Regions from separate parts of the Pseudoalteromonas sp. 120-MNA-CIBAN-0494 genome, predicted to be linked through region 2. Evidence: predicted binding sites of a transcription regulator. Region 2 holds the regulator's gene; the other holds the start of a gene.
What was found. The regulator MetJ, encoded in region 2, represses methionine synthesis genes. The targets are predictions, from matches to a motif close to TAGACGTCTAGACGTCTA.
Positions count from the first base shown of each region.

Region 1: the regulator MetJ is predicted to act here: its motif matches at 5,097-5,114, upstream of metK (methionine adenosyltransferase).

Region 1 is NZ_JBEOOE010000007.1:6,778-16,978, forward strand. Features, by position in the region: gene AAEY55_RS06750 (hypothetical protein) at 1-53, opposite strand, end outside; gene AAEY55_RS06755 (NRAMP family divalent metal transporter) at 477-1,649, opposite strand; gene hpf (ribosome hibernation-promoting factor, HPF/YfiA family) at 1,863-2,219, opposite strand; gene AAEY55_RS06765 (pyrimidine/purine nucleoside phosphorylase) at 2,421-2,735, opposite strand; gene tkt (transketolase) at 2,921-4,912, opposite strand; gene metK (methionine adenosyltransferase) at 5,216-6,367, shown strand; gene AAEY55_RS06780 (hypothetical protein) at 6,520-7,071, shown strand; gene AAEY55_RS06785 (5-formyltetrahydrofolate cyclo-ligase) at 7,092-7,688, shown strand; gene rpiA (ribose-5-phosphate isomerase RpiA) at 7,741-8,394, shown strand; gene serA (phosphoglycerate dehydrogenase) at 8,404-9,633, shown strand; gene AAEY55_RS06800 (TMEM175 family protein) at 9,737-10,201, opposite strand, start outside.
Region 2 is NZ_JBEOOE010000002.1:302,649-312,849, forward strand. Features, by position in the region: gene metL (bifunctional aspartate kinase/homoserine dehydrogenase II) at 58-2,403, opposite strand; gene metB (cystathionine gamma-synthase) at 2,409-3,647, opposite strand; gene metJ (met regulon transcriptional regulator MetJ) at 3,847-4,167, shown strand; gene AAEY55_RS03110 (malic enzyme-like NAD(P)-binding protein) at 4,266-5,507, opposite strand; gene rpmE (50S ribosomal protein L31) at 6,052-6,267, opposite strand; gene priA (primosomal protein N') at 6,524-8,710, shown strand; gene AAEY55_RS03125 (SPOR domain-containing protein) at 8,731-9,258, shown strand; gene hslV (ATP-dependent protease subunit HslV) at 9,338-9,856, shown strand; gene hslU (HslU--HslV peptidase ATPase subunit) at 9,868-10,201, shown strand, end outside.

The DNA.
Region 1 (10,201 bases), on a different contig from region 2:
TAAATCCCTTCTTCAAATCCTCCTGAACTATGACCAGCAAGTACAAGTGTCATTTAAACTCCTTTGGCTGCTAACATCTTTATCAGCGGACACTTTCCCTATTTTGCGCGAAAACGTCCTTATTTCATGAGTTTCTATTAATAGCAAATAGTGTAAGTTATTGCCACCTATAAATATTAAGCCTAGTAAAGGTTATTTTACTATATAAAAAAGTGATAGTTTTCTCTGAGGATTACTGAGCTAACTATAGCTCCCCCCGAACGTCTGCTTCTCGCTCTAAGCTGACTATCAACGCTGCTAATTATGGGTATTTAGCTTCTAATCAGAGACTTCAAGATTGCAGGCTAAATTTAGCCTACAACTTATTAATTACGTGCTTAGCAACAGCAAGTGGCCTGCCAACTTTGCAACCCCCACCAAATCAAGTATTCAGTGATTGCTCGTTTTACTATGGGTCCTTCGTCTCGCACCTAAAATCACATCATCATCCACACTACAAATGCCACAGAAAAACCGACTAAGTACAGTAGCCCTACCCAGCTTAAACTTTTAAGTAGTACGCCGTGTTTAATGCTGGGCTCTGAGCGCACAAGGCTAAAGTTTAGCCAAGCAAATATAGGAGTGGTTACAAATGACAGTGTCATGGCAAAGGTAAGCATAGGACCTAAGGCTGATTCAAAAAATAAAATAACCGCCATACCAGCAAGTGCTTGCAGTATTAGCCATGTATTTAAGCTGTGTTTTGATTGCTTAAAACCAAGTAATTTATGCGATTCGTTTAAAGTACGCGCATAACCATCTAGTACCGTTAATGTGGTACCAAACATACATAAAAAAGCGATGGCTGATACTAGCGGCCTTGCCCACTCGCCAATGGTAAGTGCGTACATATCAATAAGCTGTTTGGCAAAAGCGACCCCACCGAGTTCTATATTACTGCTTTGCCCGTATTGCACTAATACACCTAAGCTAAAAAACACCAGCGCTAAGCCTGCGGTTAACCAGTAACCCACGTTAAAGTCGAACAAGCCTTCGCGTTTAGATATTGTTTGTTGTGCTTGTTTTTCCTTTAACCACAGTGAGCTAAGTGCGGATATTTCAATGGGGGCGGGCATCCAACCCATTAGTGCCACCATAAAGCTAAGCATGGCTAACTCATACGGTGAAGGGCCTACATAGTCAGCAGGTGCCATTGGGCCATTACTAAAGGCAATAGCAAGTGCTATTAATGTTGCTAATGTAAGTAGCCCCATAATGCCTTTTGCCACGTTATCTAGCGCTTTAAAGTGCCCTAGCAAAAGTATGGTTAAGCACACGCCAAGTAAAATCCAACACAGCAGTGTTATTTCTATTGTGATAGGTAGTGCGTAATGCAACAAGCTTGCGGTGAGTAATAATACGCCTGCGGTATTAACGATAGCGGCAACAACATTTAGGACAATGAAGCTGTAAAAATAAAATGGCCCTTTGCTTTTATAACCCTCTACTAGGCTATTTTTGGTAGCGAGTGTGTACTCCATGCCAAAGCGAAAAAATGGGTACTTTAAAACGTTTACTACTAAAATAAGCCAAAATAATTGCCAGCCAAATATGGCTCCCGCTTGGGTTGATGCCACTAAATGTGAACCACCAATTGCAGCGGTTGCCATTAGAATTCCCGGCCCCAATGCATTTAAGCGAGTTTGCCAATTTGATACTACAGAGCGCATGTGTGTACTTACTGTTTATTTATAATAATGAAATAAATTACAGAGTTTTAACGCAAAATGAAAGCTGAAAAGTATTAATAAATGAGGGGGTAAAACGAAGCTAATAAATAATGGTTTTAGGCCCTAAAAGTTAGGGCCTAAACTCTAAAAACGTTAACGAAGATCCATCTCTTGGATGATTTCGTGTGCAATTTCTGGGGTTGTTATTTCTGGTTTTTCATGCAAATTAGCTTTAATTTGCCCTTTGCGATGTTTTAGTGACGTATCTAGTTTTTTTGCGGCACTACTAATTGCTGGATACAGCACTTCGTTTTCGCCCTTAACCGATATACGTGCACCTTCGTAAATAGTGCTAATTTCCGCTTGAAGCTTGTTGTGAACTTTAGAAAGAATAATGTCGAGCGCGATCAAAGATGGAAAGTGATTCGCTATTTTTGAAAACTTTTCGTTTACGTGTTCTCTAATTGAATCAGTAACGTCAACATGGTGACCTGTAAGATTAATTTTCATTTTATATCCTTTTATGTGTTACTTCATAGTTAGTATTGGGGGCAATATGAATTAACACAAGGAGAAATGTAACTATTTAAGCAAATATTTGTTAGTAAAGCTGATTTAGATCACTCACTGAACATTAAACATGCAAAAGCCCGCATTATACGGGCTCTTTAAGCGGTTAAATAACATACTACCCGCGTTATATTTGTGCTATTAATCTGTGTATGAACAGCAATAATCAGCAAAGTCGCTTACTTTTACCTTAAAGCTTACGTTTGCATCAACATTAAATGATTCGCCCGCATTAAATGTTTTCCACTCGCTTTCACCTGGCAATAAAATATCCCACTGCCCTGCTAATAATTCCATACATTCTTTTTGGTTAGTGTCGAACACAAACTCACCTGGTTGCATAAAGCCTAATGTTTTTGCTTCACCACTGCCTAATAAAACGGTTCGGCTTGACACTTTGCCATCAAAATACACATTGGCTTTTTTAATTACACTAACATTTTCGAACTTTGACATATTTAGCTCCTGCTAATAATTTAAGATTTTTATTTATAAATTTTATCGCACTACCTTGCCTGATAGCTTACTTTCTTGCAAGGAAAGCAGTATTGCTTTAAGTGAAGTTGTTTCATATTCGTGCATAAAAAAACCCGCAACATATGCGGGTTTTTCAATTGCTTACTTTATTTAATCAAAGGCGATTAAAAAAGTTCGTTTGCTTTGTTTACTATGTTCTCAACAGTAAAGCCAAAGTGCTCAAACAGCTCACCTGCAGGCGCTGACTCACCAAAGGTAGTCATACCTACTACTGCGCCATTTAGGCCAACGTACTTGTACCAGTAATCAGCAATACCTGCTTCTACTGCTACGCGGCGTGAAACAGATGCTGGCAATACACTTTCTTTGTATGCTGCGCTTTGCGTTTCAAAAGCATCAGTACACGGCATAGATACAACACGTACCTTTTTACCTTGCTTGCGTAGTTCGCTTGCAGAATCTTGTGCTAGTTGCACTTCAGAACCCGTTGCAATGAAAATAAGCTCTGGATTGCCGTCGCAGCTAAGGATGTAACCACCCTTTTTAACGTCGCTCAGTTGCTGTGCGTTACGTGCTTGTTGCTCTAAACCTTGGCGAGTAAAGATTAGTGATGTAGGACCGTCTTTACGCTCAATAGCTTGTTGCCATGCAATTGCCGACTCAACTTGGTCACATGGACGCCAGTTGTATAAGTTAGGCGTTAAACGCATGCTTGCAATTTGCTCTACTGGTTGGTGAGTTGGACCATCTTCACCTAAACCAATTGAATCGTGCGTGTATACAAAAATGCTTGGTTGCTTCATTAATGCAGCCATACGTACGGCATTTTTTGCATATTCAACAAACATTAAGAACGTAGCACCGTAAGGAATAAAGCCTTTATGCAGCGCAATACCATTCATAATTGCCGACATACCAAACTCACGTACACCGTAATAAATGTAGTTACCGCTTGCATCGTCGCGTGTTAAGCCTTTAGAGCCATCCCAAATTGTTAGGTTTGAGCCAGCTAAATCGGCAGAGCCACCCATAAACTCTGGTAATAACGGGCCAAATGCGTTTAATGCATTTTGCGACGCTTTACGCGATGCAGGGTTTGCAGGGTTTGCTTGCAGCTCTTCAATGTACGCTTGAGATTTTGCAGCCCAATCGCCTGGCAGTTCGTTGTTAATACGACGCTTGTATTCTGACGCTAGCTCTGGGTATGCTTTTGCGTATGCTGCAAATTTTTCGTCCCAGCTTGATTCAAGCTGTTGACCTTTTTCTTTGCTATCCCATTGTGCATAAATGTCTGCAGGGATTTCGAATGCATCGCCAGTCCAACCTAAAAATTCGCGAGACGCTTTAATTTCGTCCTCACCTAGTGGTGCACCGTGACAATCGTGGCTACCCGACTTATTAGGTGAGCCGTAACCAATAATTGTTTTACAACAAATTAGTGATGGCTTATCGGTAACACTTTTAGCTTCTGCGATTGCAGCACTTATAGCATCGCTGTCGTGGCCATCAACACCGCTAATTACATGCCAACCGTACGCTTTAAAGCGAGCTGGCGTATCATCGGTAAACCAACCTTCTACTTCGCCATCGATTGAAATGCCGTTGTCATCCCAAAATGCAACAAGTTTACCCAGACCTAATGTGCCTGCAAGTGAACCAGCTTCATGAGAAATACCTTCCATTAAGCAGCCGTCGCCCATAAATGCATAGGTAAAGTGATCAACAATATCGTGACCTTCACGGTTAAACTGTGCAGCTAGCGCTTTTTCGGCAATTGCCATACCTACTGCGTTAGTGATTCCTTGACCTAACGGGCCCGTAGTAGTTTCGATTCCTGGTGCATAACCGTACTCTGGGTGACCAGGTGTTTTTGAATGCATTTGACGGAAGTTTTTAATTTCGTCTAACGGTAAATCATAACCCGTTAAATGTAATAAAGAATAAATAAGCATTGAACCGTGGCCGTTCGATAATATAAAGCGATCTCGGTCAGCCCACTCTGGGTTTGTTGGGTTATGTTTTAGATAATCGCGCCATAATACTTCTGCGATATCTGCCATGCCCATAGGGGCTCCAGGATGACCAGATTTGGCCTTTTGTACTGCGTCCATTGACAAGACACGAATAGCATTTGCAAGTTCTTTGCGAGATGGCATGAATTCTCCTACCTTAATATATTTTTGCGCGGGTATTTATGTATTCGATTATGCCGCCGTATAACTTGGCGACTAGTGTATAGTCCATTCTTACTTATTGTAGGGGCGGTGTGCAATTAAAAACCCATAATAATAGGTCATTATGAATATTTTTTGAGACCGAAAAGTTATTAAATATTTTATTTAGACGTCTAGGCGTAAAAACACTATGCAAGGTGTTTTGTTTTCGATAAAATACGCCCCTTAATTTTTAAGCGCTAATACCGACGTTTGTGAAGCGCAATATTTGTGAGCAGAAATACAATGGCAAAACATTTATTTACTTCTGAATCTGTTTCTGAAGGTCATCCGGATAAAATCGCCGATCAAATCTCTGATGCGGTACTTGATGCTATCCTTGAGCAAGATTCTCATGCCCGAGTTGCGTGTGAAACTTACGTAAAAACCGGTATGGTTATGGTTGGTGGTGAAATCACTACTAGCGCATGGGTTGATATCGAAGAAATTACACGTAAAACAATTCGCGACATTGGCTACACTAATTCAGATATGGGTTTTGATGCAGATTCATGTGCAATTTTAAACACTATTGGTAAACAGTCTCCTGACATTAACCAAGGTGTTGACCGTACTAGCCCAGAAGAACAAGGCGCTGGCGATCAAGGCTTAATGTTTGGTTACGCATGTAACGAAACTGAAGTACTAATGCCTGCTCCTATTACCTACTCACACCGTTTAGTGCAGCGCCAAGCACAGGTTCGTAAAAGCGGCGAGCTTAACTGGTTACGCCCAGATGCAAAATCACAAGTTACGTTTGCATACGAAAACGGCAAGCCAGTAGGTATTGATGCTGTTGTACTTTCTACGCAGCACAGCGAAGATATTTCACAAAAAGATTTAATCGAAGCGGTGATGGAAACTATCATCAAGCCGGTACTTCCTGCTGAGCTAATTACTAGCGCGACTAAGTTTTTTATTAACCCAACAGGTCGCTTTGTAATTGGCGGACCAATGGGCGATTGTGGCTTAACCGGTCGTAAAATCATTGTAGATACCTACGGCGGCATGGCTCGTCACGGTGGCGGTGCTTTCTCTGGTAAAGATCCATCAAAAGTTGACCGTAGTGCTGCCTATGCTGCACGTTATGTTGCTAAAAACATTGTTGCTGCTGGCCTTGCTGATAAGTGTGAGCTACAAGTATCGTACGCTATTGGTATTGCAGAGCCTACGTCTATAAGCGTAGAAACCTTTGGTACCAGCAAGCTAGAAGAAAGCCGTTTAATTGAGCTTATTCGTGAGCACTTTGACTTGCGCCCTTACGGTTTAATTAAAATGCTTGATTTAGAGCGCCCTATCTACCTTCCAACGGCGGCTTACGGCCACTTTGGTCGTGAAGAGTTCCCTTGGGAGCGTACTGATAAAGCAGAAGCACTTCGCGCTGCTGCTGGTCTTTAAGCCAACATACTATTAAAAATATAAACGGCCCTTTTAAGGGTCGTTTTTATATCTAAAGCTTATTATTCAAGCCGTGAAACATAAATCACTCTCGAATTGTTTTGCACTTTCGGTATATACTCGTTTTACTATAAAAGCTTAGGGAATTAAAAATGGCCGACAACTTTCGTGTTACCTTTGTAGGACTCGCTGAGGGCGTTGACAGCAAAGCTGTTACTGCCATGCTTGCTACTAAATTAAAAACATCAAATGAAAAAGTGTCGCTTTTTTTTAATGGTAAACCGCTATTTGTGCCAAGCAATAAAGACAAAGCCCTAAAGCAAGCCAAACTACTTGCCAGCTTAGGTATTAAAAGTAAGCTGCAGGCTGTTACCAACCCTAATCAAAATACTCAACTGGCAAGTGCAACGAGTAGCCAGCGCGATGACAGAATTTTTGATGCGCTTGATTACATTACCAGTAGCTTAATTCGCCTTGAAGAAAAACTAGACGAGCTTGAACAGCGCCTACCCGAGGTTGAAGCCACAGCAATTACCGATGAACACATAGAGTGGCAAGACGATGATCTTATGCTTGATGATGAGTTGCTCACACCACTGCAAAAACGCAGTAATGTGTTGTTATATTCACTCATAGCAACTGTGGTTACTTTGCTTATTTTATTAGCAATATATTTAACCGTCCCTAACTTATTCTCTTTTTAATTACGGGGTGAAGTCCTAAAGTGAGCAATAAACGTGCAACAATAAGAGCATCTGTCCGCGAACTGCGTAATAATTTATCAAGTAACCAACAATTAATTGCCGCCCAATCGCTAAAAGTGAATTTTATTCAATACTTAAATGGCAAAAAAAACACTAAAAAAGAGCATATTGCCATTTATTTTAGTAACGACGGCGAGTTAGATACCTCATTGTTAATTAATGAGTTGTGGGATAAAGGGCACACCCTTTACCTACCTGTAATCCACCCCTTTAACGGGGCTAATTTACTATTTCAGCGTTATGAAAAAAACTCACCCATGAAGGCAAACCGCTATGGTATCTTGGAACCTAAGCTCAATTGTACTCAAATATGCCCGTTACCAGAGCTTGATTACCTACTTATGCCATTAGTGGCATTTGATAACCAAGGTAATCGCTTAGGAATGGGGGGTGGGTTTTACGATCGGACATTGGCGCGGCTACACCAGCAACACTGGCAAAAGCCGCAACTTATTGGTTTAGCACATGAATGCCAAAAAGTAACAGCTTTACCCATAGAATCATGGGATGTGCCACTTAAAACAATTATCACCCCAAATAAAACCTACTGTTGGTAAAGCGTTACTTTGTATACCAGCAGAAATTTTTGACATAAATGAGCATAAAACAATGACACAAGACGAATTAAAAAAAGCAGCTGCTTGGGCAGCGTTAAAGTTTGTAAAAGAGAACACTATTGTAGGCGTAGGTACAGGCTCAACGGTTAATCACTTTATTGATGCACTAGGCTCAATAAAAGACACCATTAAAGGTGCAGTTTCTAGTTCAGAAGCCTCAACAGCTCGTTTAAAAGCGCTAGGCATTGAAGTATTTGAACTTAATGACGTTGATGTTTTAGATGTATACGTTGACGGCGCTGATGAAATTAACGCCCATAACGAAATGATTAAAGGCGGCGGTGCAGCCCTTACTCGTGAAAAAATAGTAGCAGCGGTAGCTAAACAATTTGTGTGCATTGTAGATGACACCAAATTAGTAGCAACCTTGGGTGGTTTTCCACTGCCGGTGGAAGTTATACCCATGGCACGCAGTTACGTAGCACGCGAATTATTAAAACTTGGCGGTGATCCTGTGTATCGCCAAGGTGTAGTTACCGATAACGGTAACGTTATTTTAGATGTACATAATTTAAAAATTACCCAAGCTAAACAACTTGAAACACAAATTAATCAAATTGTTGGCGTAGTTACCAACGGCCTATTCGCAGAGCGTGGCGCTGATAAAGTGATTATCGGCACTAAAAATGGGCCACAAATTAAATAGGATGAGGTTATGAGTAAGGTATCGTTGGCAAAAGACAAAATTAAAATTCTTTTGCTTGAAGGTGTTCACCAAAGCGCTGTTGAAACGCTAAAACGTAACGGTTATAGCAACATCGACTATGTTAAAACATCCTTACCTGAGGACGAGCTAAAAGAACGTATTAAAGACGTACACTTTGTGGGGCTTCGTTCTCGTACTCATATTAACCAAGCTGTGTTAGAAGCAGCTGAAAAGCTCGTTGCGGTTGGCTGTTTTTGTATTGGCACCAACCAGGTTGACTTAAATGCGGCGCGCGAACGTGGTATTGCAGTATTTAACGCACCATTTTCTAACACCCGCTCGGTTGCAGAGCTTGTACTTGGTGAAATACTGTTGCTATTACGCGGTATTCCTCAGCGTAATGCTGCTGCACATCGTGGCGGCTGGTTAAAAACCGCAAACGGCTCGTTTGAAGCTCGTGGTAAAACATTGGGTATTATTGGCTATGGCCACATTGGTACCCAGTTAGGTATTATGGCCGAAAATATTGGTATGCATGTTGAGTTTTACGATATTGAAGATAAGTTATCACTTGGCAACGCTAAGCAAGTACATAATTTAACTCAGCTATTACAACGCTCTGATATTATTACTTTGCATGTACCTGAAACCCCACAAACTAAGAACCTTATTGGCACTGCCGAACTTGCGGTTATGAAACAAGGCGCTATTTTAATTAATGCGTCTCGCGGTACTGTAGTTGATATTGATGCATTGGCAGAAGCGCTTACCGATAAAAAACTCAGCGGCGCAGCAATCGATGTATTCCCGGTTGAGCCTAAATCTAACGATGAAGAGTTTGTATCGCCACTGCGTAATTTCGACAATGTTATTTTAACGCCGCACATTGGTGGCTCAACTCAAGAAGCGCAAGAAAACATTGGTATTGAAGTAGCTGGAAAACTAGCTAAATACTCAGATAACGGCTCAACTATTACTGCTGTTAACTTCCCTGAGGTTTCACTACCAGAGCTTGCTAATCGTAGTCGCTTACTGCATGTACATCACAACCGTCCTGGCGTATTAACACAAATAAACCAAGCGTTTGCGCAGCACGGTATTAACATTGCCGCGCAGTACCTACAAACAGATGAGTCAATTGGTTATGTAGTTATTGATGTAGATACCGACCACTCAGAAGTTGCCCTTAAAGAGCTAAGCGCTGTTGAAGGCACGATAAGAGCACGTATTCTGCATTAACTAATTTAAGCTCTAGAAAATTTTAAGCCGCGTTTGCTTTATAACAAACGCGGCTTTTTTATTGCCCTACTTAGCGGTAAAACTAATTAAAAGAGTAATAAATTTAATTTTGATTAACGGCCTGCTCTATTCTTTTATCTGGCACTAACCATAGCAGCGCCACTGCTACATATATTACTTGTGCTAACCATGGTGCTACAAATGCTACGCCTACTGCCGATAAGTAAAGCGCCATAGACACTTTGCCTTTCCAGTCTGCACCGATTGCTTTGCGCAATACAGAGCTGCAGCCATCTGTCGCCATTATGCTGCGTTGTAAAATATTATACGCAATCGCCGCCATAAACAGCACGGCACCATAAGTCGCGGTAGGTAGCGGCTCAAAGTGATTACCTCCCATCCAACTGGTCGAAAACGGGAATAATGATAACCAAAAAAGTAAATTTAAATTTGACCACAATACCCCACCCGAAACACTGCCAGCAGCGTGTAATAAATGATGATGGTTATTCCAGTAAATCCCTACGTATACAAAACTTAAAACATAGCTAAAAAAGTTAGGGAGCAT
Region 2 (10,201 bases):
ATTACGCTAAAAGAACGGCAACCTTCTTAGGTTGCCGTTTTTTGTTTTATTTAATTATTACTTTAAGTTTTTTATCAGCCAATATAAGTCAGAATGAACGCCTGCTGCAGTCACTTCCTTACCAGCACCTGGGCCTTGTATAATCAAGGCATTATTGCTGTACCACTGGCTGTTAATAACAAAAATATTATCACCCGGGGTTAAGTTTGCTAATGCGTCATTGGGCGTAACATACGCTAACCCTACTTTGGCCGTTACGCTATCGTGCCCAATACTCAGTAAACCTGTATAACGAAGTACCGCGTTTTGTAATTTTGCATTGCGTGCATGCTCTTCAATAAAAGTGTCGAGCTTATGTTTATTAGCTAAAAAGTCATCCCAGCTACCTAGTGCTAGCTCATCGGGCATTAACGGCGCTAAGGCAATGTCGTTAAGGTCTAATTCAACCCCTAACTCTCGCGCTAAAATAAGTAGCTTACGCTGCATATCTCGCCCCGATAAATCTTCGCGCGGATCGGGTTCAGTAAAACCCATTTGTTGCGCTTCAAGTAATAACTCAGAAAATGCAGTTGCGCCATTATACATACTACATAACCACGATAACGTACCCGAATAAACACCTTCTATACGTGTTATTTTATCGCCACTGTTTTGTAAATCTGCAAGGGCAAAATTAATTGGTAAACCGGCACCCACACTAGCGTTATAGCGCCAATATAAATTGCGCTGCGCAATATTGTGCTGCAACGCTTTATACCAAGGAGTTGGCGCGGTACCAGCATACTTATTAGCACTAATTAAATGACAATCAAGCGCAACAAAATCTGGGTATAACTGACTAAATTGCTCGCTGGCGGTTATATCTATAACCACTTTATGCTCGTAATCAAGCTGGCCAATAGCGGTTAATAAATCTTGGCTGCTATAGTCAACAGCCTCTAACTGCCATTGGTTCTTCCAGTGCTGTACATTTATGCCGCTGGGATTAAATAGCAGTTTTTGCGAACGTGCTAATCCCACTAACTTAATATTAAAGTCGGTTGATAAGCGTGCTAGCTGCGCCGATAGTTGGCTAACAAATACATCCCCTACATTACCAAGCCCTGCCACTATTAAGGCAATTTCTTGGCCTTTAGTGATCAGTTTATCGTGCAGCACATTAAGCACATCACTATCAATAAGCTGATCCGTCAGTAGCAATACATAACCACTATCTTGATGCACAAAGCGAGGTTCAATATTATGCAAATTGAGCAACTCGCGTGCCTGAGTACTCAATGAGTTTATATCTTGCTCAGGAGCAACTAGCGCGCAACCATGTAGGTTAGACTCGCTAATATTGGCTCTTCCTGCAAAGTAACTAACTACTTGATGGGTCGCTACTGCCGGTACTATTAGGTAAGTTTCACCCGCGCTACTAAAATGATGCAAACTATGTTGAATAAGCTGGCTAACCTGAGTTACCTCACCCTCAACTAGCCCTTCAACACTAAGTAAATCTATATTTTCTAATGTAGTAATAAAGCGTTTTTGTTTTACACAGCCCTCTTTCACTACATTTGTTGAGCTTGCTTGCACGTCAAAACTACTGCGCACCGCAAGCTTTATATCGGTATTTTTAAGTGGCGATAATGTTTTAGCGTGTAAAACGGGGTTACCTAATCTTGCCAATAAGTTAGCTTGCGCTCTACATACCTTAGCGTATTTAATGGCCTTGTTAACTTTACGTGGGTCGGTACTAAATATCCCTTGTGTATCGGTCCAAATATATACTTGTTTAGCATTGCAATAACTTGCCAATAAGGTTGCACTGTAATCACTACCATTGCGACCAAGAGTGACCGTATCGCCTTGGGTATTAGCCGCAATAAACCCTGTTACCACGTTAATTTTGTGCTGGCTAATAAGCTCACTACACTGCTGTGTATTTTGGCTATGCAATAATTGTCCATCACTTAGCGTAAACAAGCCTCTTGCGTCTTGCATGCATGCAGCAACATTAAGTTGCTGTAAATACGCAGCGAGCAAACGAGCTGACCACAACTCACCATGGGCGAGTAGCGCCGCTTCTTGCAACTGCTCAGTACTCGCTAATTTAGCAACTAAACTTAGCTCTTTATTTAGAGTGGTTAAAGCGCTGCGCTTTAAATCGCCCTGCAGTAGCTGCGTTATTAAATCACTTTGATGATTGTTTAATTGCAATACAATATCAGCGAGCGCTTGAGTATCGTGCTGCTGATAACTTTGCCACAGTTTTACTAATGTATCTGTGGTTTTTCCTGCAGCCGATACCACTACACAATCACCGGGCTGAGCTTGCCCTATAATTATTTTTGCAACGCTTTTATAGCGCTCGGCTGAGCTTAAACTCGAACCACCAAACTTATGAATATTATTAGTCATATTAATTACCACAACGCCGGGTGAGCAGCGCTCAATTTAACATTACTACTTGCGCTAGCACCTGCTTTACCTGCGTTATTGTGCTGACCTGGTTGCACTAAATTAAATACCCGATCAAAGTCTGCTAATAAATCTGCTACATCTTCAATACCTACCGACACACGAATAAGCGTATCGCCAACGCCAGCGGCTAAACGAGCCTCGGCTTCCATTCCTGCATGCGTCATTGTTGCTGGGTGGCATATTAAGCTCTCTACGCCACCTAAAGATTCAGCTAAGCTAAATGTTTTAAGGTTTGTTAAAAATGCAGCTGCGTCATTTACATCACCTTTAATGTCAAAACTAACCATGCCACCAAAACCAAGTTGCTGTGCTTTAGCCAATTCATGTTGTGGATGCGACTCTAGCCCCGGGTAATATACTTGGCTAACAAATTTTGAGCTTTCAAGGTACTTAGCAATAGCTAAGGCATTTTCTTGATGCTGCCGTAAGCGTACATTTAAAGTACGCAAGCCACGCAAAGTTAAGTAACTATCAAACGGTGCCCCCGTTATACCAATATTATTTGCCCACCAAGCCAGTTCTTCACCTAGTTCGTCAGTTGCAGCAATAACCGCACCGCCAACCACGTCTGAGTGGCCATTTATGTACTTAGTGGTTGAGTGCACCACAATATCAACGCCAAATTTAATCGGGTTTTGTAATGCAGGCGATAAAAAAGTGTTATCTGCGGCTACCAAAGCACCGCATTGTTTCGCAATATCGGTTACTGCTTTAATATCAGTTAAACGTAAAATAGGGTTACTAGGGGTTTCTATCCAAATTAACTTAGGTTTGATTACTAAAATTTGCTGCAAACTTTCTGGTTTAGTTAAATCTAACACTTCGAGTTTTAATAGGCCGCGCTTTTGTAATGAGGTAAATAAGCGATAGCTGCCGCCATAACAATCATGGGGGATCACTAACGTATCGTCACTATTAAGCAGCTGAGTGGCTAAATGTACGGCAGCCATTCCTGTTGCAGTAATAATGCCGCGAGCACCACCTTCGAGTTCGCTGAGTGCTTGGGCTAAAGTATCACGATTTGGATTACCACTGCGGCCATAGTCATATTGACGTTTTGTATCAAAGTCGGCAAACGAATAAGTGGTTGATAAATACAGCGGAGGCACAACCGCGCCATGGTGCTTATCAGCATCGACACCACTGCGAACTGCAATTGTCGCTTTATTTTTTTCACTCATATTTATTACCTGCTTTATTTAGATGTTTAGACGTCTAAAACAGTAATTCATTCAACTTAAGAAGTCAAAACATTTAAACACCTAGCCATCTGTGCAACAAGTATTTGACTAATTTGTTTAAATCGATAGAATTTCACGCATATTCGCGCTATTTTTTAGTAGGGTGAGCAATTAATAATCTGAGGCAACGATACATCTTATGGCAAAATGGAATGGCGAGTATATTCACCCATACGCAGAACACGGGAAAAAATCAGAGCAAGTTAAAAAGATCACCGTTTCGATCCCGCTAAATGTATTAAAAGTACTAACCGATGAACGCACCCGTAGGCAAATTAATAACTTACGCCATGCAACTAATAGCGAGCTATTATGTGAAGCATTTTTGCATGCGTTTACTGGGCAACCGTTACCTAACGATGATGATTTACGTAAAGATAACGCCGAAAAAGTGCCTGAAGAAGTGAAAAAAATAATGCAAGAAATGGGCTTAGAAGTTCCTGTTTTAAACGAAGACTAAACAGCGGCTTTTAAACAAAAAAACCTCAGCCATGCTGAGGTTTTTTTATGGCTATAAATTACACTGAAGTAACTTAATACCGAGCAACATAATGCTGCTTATTCCATATAGTTTGCTGGCAGCTCTATTTGCGCTACGCCTGAAGCAATGGCTGCTAATGCAACTGCTTTAGCAATACGCGGCAATAAACGCGGATCCATAGGCTTAGGAATAATATACTCTGCACCAAACGCTAGCTTATCTACACCGGCAGCTTTTAGTACTTCTGGTGGAACCGGCTCTTTGGCAATACTACGAATAGCTTCAACTGCTGCAATTTTCATTTCATCGTTAATTTCACTAGCACGCACATCAAGTGCACCACGGAAAATAAACGGAAAACACAACACGTTATTAACTTGGTTAGGGTAATCTGAGCGCCCTGTTGCCATAATTAAATCGCTTCGTGCGCCGTGTGCCAGTGCCGGATCAATCTCAGGGTCTGGGTTCGAACAAGCAAATACGACTGGCTTTGCCGCCATTAATTTTAAATCATCGGCCGATAATAAGTTAGGGCCCGATACACCAACAAATACGTCAGCATCTTCAATTACATCTTGTAATGTACGCTTATCGGTATTGTTAGCAAATAACTGTTTGTACTCGTTTAAATCATCACGGCGAGTGTGAATAACACCTTTACGATCAAGCATATAAATATGTTCACGCAGTGCACCACACTTAATTAATAACTCCATACAAGCAATCGCTGCAGCGCCGGCACCTAAACATACAATAACTGCATCTTCAATATCTTTGCCTTGCACTTCCAGTGCATTTATCATGCCTGCAGCCGTTACAATAGCCGTGCCGTGCTGATCATCATGAAAAACAGGAATACTACAGCGTTCAATAAGCGCCTTTTCAATTTCAAAACACTCTGGTGCTTTAATATCTTCAAGGTTAATACCGCCAAAAGTATCAGCAATATTAGCCACAGTATTTATAAAGTCTTCGGTAGTGCGGTGTTTTACTTCAATATCAATTGAGTCAATGCCTGCAAAACGCTTAAACAACAACGCCTTGCCTTCCATTACCGGTTTTGACGCTAAAGGCCCTAAATTTCCTAAACCTAAAATAGCAGTACCATTGGTGATCACTGCAACCAAATTACCTTTACCTGTGTACTTATAGGCATTTACAGGGTCAGCAGCAATTTCACGCACCGGCTCAGCTACACCGGGGCTATAAGCTAAAGCGAGATCATGAGCCGTTTCTGCAGGCTTGGTTAGCTCAATGCTGATTTTACCTGGAACGGGGTGAGAGTGATAATGTAGTGCTTGTTCACGAAAGTCCGACATAACGCGATTATATCCTGCAATTTAAGTTAAAGTGAGAGGGAGTAAAGCGACACTTAACATGCCTTAAAGTACGATACCCTTATTATTTTTAAATTCCAAGCAATATCAGGTCTATCCTGTTATATGCTAGATCTGTTAATTTTAAGCGAATTTTCAGCAACTTCGATAAAAACATCGCTACTTTTCATAAATATAAATTGTGCTAAAAGGCACTTTTCAAGCTTATTTTAGTTAAAAGTATTATTCACAAAACAGCGTTTTTAAAATGTGAATAAAATCAGCTAAAAGCGATTATTTATTCTGCTTTAACAACACATAGCTTCATGTTGGCCACTTTTAGAAACCGAGTTTAAAATTAAGCTATTAAAAATATAGAGAATATTAGGTCATTTGTCTGCAAAGGTTTATGCATACCGAGAATAAGAACAGGAAATAGTTATGCAAAAGCAATAAACTTAAAACTAGCGAGGTTAGGGGGAAGTTAGAGTATTTTTAGGCATAAAAAAAGCATCCTAAGATGCTTTTTTTAACTAAATAGCAATAATTACTTTTTGCTACCAAGTGCACCGAAACGCTTGTTGAAACGATCAACACGTCCGCCAGTGTCTAAAATCTTTTGCTTACCAGTGTAAAACGGGTGACACGCAGAACAAACGTCTAGGTGAATATTTTTACACAGAGTAGAGCTAGTTTCGAATTCGTTTCCACATGAACAAGTTGCAGAAATTACTTCGTACTTAGGGTGAATACCTTCTTTCATAGAAACCTCTAGTTAAGGCCGCATCGCTCTCCAAACCCGGAGTCTGGCACCATACGTCGTTAAAACAAATTTATTGGTGGCGGATTTTATCCAACAACCATCAAGCACACAAGCATTAATTAGTATTTTTGCTAAAAAAATAACCATTTTGAGTAAACAAGGTTATTTGGTAGTAGGTTTTTAGCTGTATTTTTAGTACATTAGGGCCAAGTATTAGCACGCCCTCCCCCATTATTTTTTTAACAGTTGAGTTACTATGTATTTTGTTGAAGTTGCTATAAAAGTTCCACTACCGCGCACCTTTGATTATAAAGTAGATAGCCAGCTTGGTGAAGCTTCTGCGCCATTAAAACCCGGAATGCGGGTGTTAGTACCCTTTGGTAATCAACGTAAAGTAGCCGTGGTTTTAGCGCTTAAAACAACAACCGAAGTGCCTGAAAACAAAATAAAGGCAATTTTTGAAATTATCGACGATACGCCAATTTTATCTGAAGAGCACATAGAGTTACTGCGCTTTACTGCCCGTTATTATTGCTACCCGCTGGGTGAAACCATTCATATTGCATTGCCAAGCGCACTACGCCAAGGCGAATCGCCTGATAAAACCAGCATTAATATGGTAGCCCTAACGGAAAAAGGCGCGCTGCTGCCGTCATTAAAAGCTAAGACTCAACTTAATTTACTAAAGCAGCTATCGCAATCAGGCAAGTCGTCATTAACCGAGTTAAAAGCTTTGGGCTTTAGTAAAAAAACCATTGATAGCTTAATAGATAAAGCACTCATAACGCAGTCAATTGAGCATGATAACCACTGGCAAAGTGTAGCCCCAACAGTGGGTAGCAAACCAACACTTAACAAAGAGCAAGCGGTTGCCTGCACCACAATTAATCAAAGCAGCGGTTTTAGCAGCTTTTTATTAGAAGGTGTAACCGGTAGCGGCAAAACAGAAGTGTACTTACAATGTTTAGAAGAAGTACTAAAGCGCGGCGAACAAGCACTAGTATTAGTGCCCGAAATAGGCTTAACCCCGCAAACCGTTAACCGCTTTCGCCGCCGCTTTCCCGACACCCCCATTATGCTTTGGCATTCAGCTTTAACCGATAATGAACGCTTACAAACCTGGCGTTTTTGCGAAAAAGCCAGCTGCGCCATAGTAATAGGCACACGTTCGAGTATTTTTCTGCCATTTTTAAAGCTCGGCATGATAGTGGTTGATGAAGAACATGACTCGTCTTTTAAACAGCAAGACACGCTGCGCTACCATGCCCGTGATTTAGCTGCGTATCGTGCATATCAGCATAAAATTCCGCTTATATTAGGCAGTGCAACACCGGCACTCGAAACCCTGCACAAAGCAATTAATAATAAATACCAACTACTGAGCCTTACTGAGCGCGCGCAAACCGCTACCGATAACCAATTTAAATTACTCGATATGAAAGGTCAGCCCGACCAAGCAGGCATTGCCCATGCCAGCCTTGCTACCATGCGCCAACATTTAAAACGTGGCAAACAAGTGATGGTGTTTTTAAATCGTCGTGGATTTTCGCCCACGTTAATTTGCCATGAATGTGGCTGGTTAAGCGAATGCAAGCGTTGCAGCACCAGTGCCACTTTTCATAAAGCTATTGGGCAAATGATTTGCCATCACTGTGGCGATCAATATCATGTTCCACACCAATGCCCCGACTGCGGTAGCACGCAAATTTTTCCTAATGGTAAAGGCACTGAGCAAATAGAAGAGTTTTTATCGAGTGAATTTCCACAAACCCCTGTTACACGTATCGACCGCGACTCTACTCGTCGTAAAGGCAGCCTTGAAAAAGCACTGGATGAAATAAACCTAGGCGGCGCGCGCATTTTAGTGGGCACGCAAATGTTGGCTAAAGGGCATCACTTTGCCGATGTAAGTTTAGTGGTTATTTTAGACGTAGACAGCGGCTTATACTCCTGTGATTTTAGAGCAACTGAGCATTTAGCCCAACTTGTTACGCAAGTGGCCGGGCGTGCTGGGCGCTCAGGTGAGGCAGGCCAAGTGTTATTGCAAACACACTTTCCTGAGCACCCACTATTACAAGATTTGGTTAATAATGGTTATCAGGATTTTGCTCGCTTTGCACTGCGTGAACGTGAAGATGCAGACCTACCACCAATCACAAATATGGCCATTGTTCGCGCCCAAGGACACAATATAAAACAAGTCGTCGATTTTTTGACAGATTTGGTTCCAGTAAGCGGGGTAACTGGTATACAATTGCTTGGTCCAATACCTGCTCCTCTTGAAAAAGTAGCAGGTATGTATCGTTTTCAATTACACATTCAAGCGCAAGATCGCCGCGTATTGCACCAATATCTTGCGCAAATGGTTGATTATCTAAGCACTAGCAAACTTGCACAAAAAGTACGCTGGAGCCTAGACGTAGACCCTATAGACATGATTTAGGTTAAGGCCAAAATAAAGCTATGGCACAGCACGATTACATTAACAAAAAACCAGCAAACCGCAAAAAAGCGAAATCAGCGCCCGCTAAAAAACCCTTTCCAATACTGTTAGTTTTAATTGTTACTTTATTGGTGGCAGGTTTTGCTTATGGCTTATGGTTTATTAAAAATAACGCCGATCCTGAGCTAGTCGAAAAACAAGCTAACCCTGTACCTACAACTCCTGTAGAAGTTGTTGTACCACGTACGCCTGCGTTTATTAAAGAAATTAGAAACCACGAAATTCAGGTTGAAGTAAAAGAACTTGAACAAAAAGGCCCTTACGTTATGCAATGCGGTTCGTTTAGAACCTACCCGCAGGCTGAATCGCTAAAAGCTAAAATAGCCTTTGCAGGGCTTATTTCTGAAATAAAAGAGACCACAGGCAGCAGTGGCATTTGGTATAAAGTACGCTTAGGCCCCTATAAAACCAAGCGCCAAGCTGAGAGCGATAAAAATAAACTTAAACGTGTAAAAATAGTCGGCTGCGGAATTTGGGGCTGGACTTGAAAATAAACCATTCACCCATATAACCTCTTCATAATCGTTTTTTACGAGTTGCCCCTGCAGCTCGATGATGAGGAATAATATGACTACTATCGTAAGTGTACGCCGCGGCAACAATGTTGTAATTGGCGGCGACGGCCAAGTTTCGCTTGGTAACACAGTAATGAAGGGCAATGCCCGTAAAGTTCGACGCCTCTATAATGGCAAAGTAATTGCTGGCTTTGCCGGCGGTACTGCTGATGCCTTCACCCTTTTCGAACGCTTTGAAAGCAAACTAGAAATGCACCAAGGTAACCTCACTAAAGCCGCGGTTGAAATGGCCAAAGACTGGCGCAGCGATCGCGCTTTGCGCAAGCTCGAAGCACTGCTTGCTGTAGCCGACGAAACAGCCTCTTTAATCATTACCGGTAATGGTGATGTAGTACAGCCAGAAAATGACTTAATTGCCATTGGCAGTGGCGGTAACTTTGCCCAATCGGCAGCAACTGCCTTACTGGAAAACACCGATTTAAGTGCTCGCGAAATAGTAGAAAAAAGCCTAACCATTGCAGGCAATATCTGCGTATTCACTAACGACTTTCAAACTATCGAAGAATTGTAACAGGAACCGCTATGTCTGCTATGACCCCAAGAGAAATTGTTCACGAGCTAGATCAGCACATTATTGGTCAAGCAAAAGCTAAAAAAGCCGTTGCTATTGCACTGCGTAACCGCTGGCGCCGGATGCAGCTAAGTGATGATTTACGTAATGAAGTAACACCTAAAAATATTTTAATGATTGGCCCAACGGGTGTTGGTAAAACCGAAATTGCGCGCCGTTTAGCTAAGCTTGCTAACGCGCCATTTATTAAAGTAGAAGCAACTAAATTCACCGAAATTGGCTATGTTGGTAAGGAAGTTGAAACCATCATCCGCGATTTAGTCGATGTTGCGATTAAAATGACGC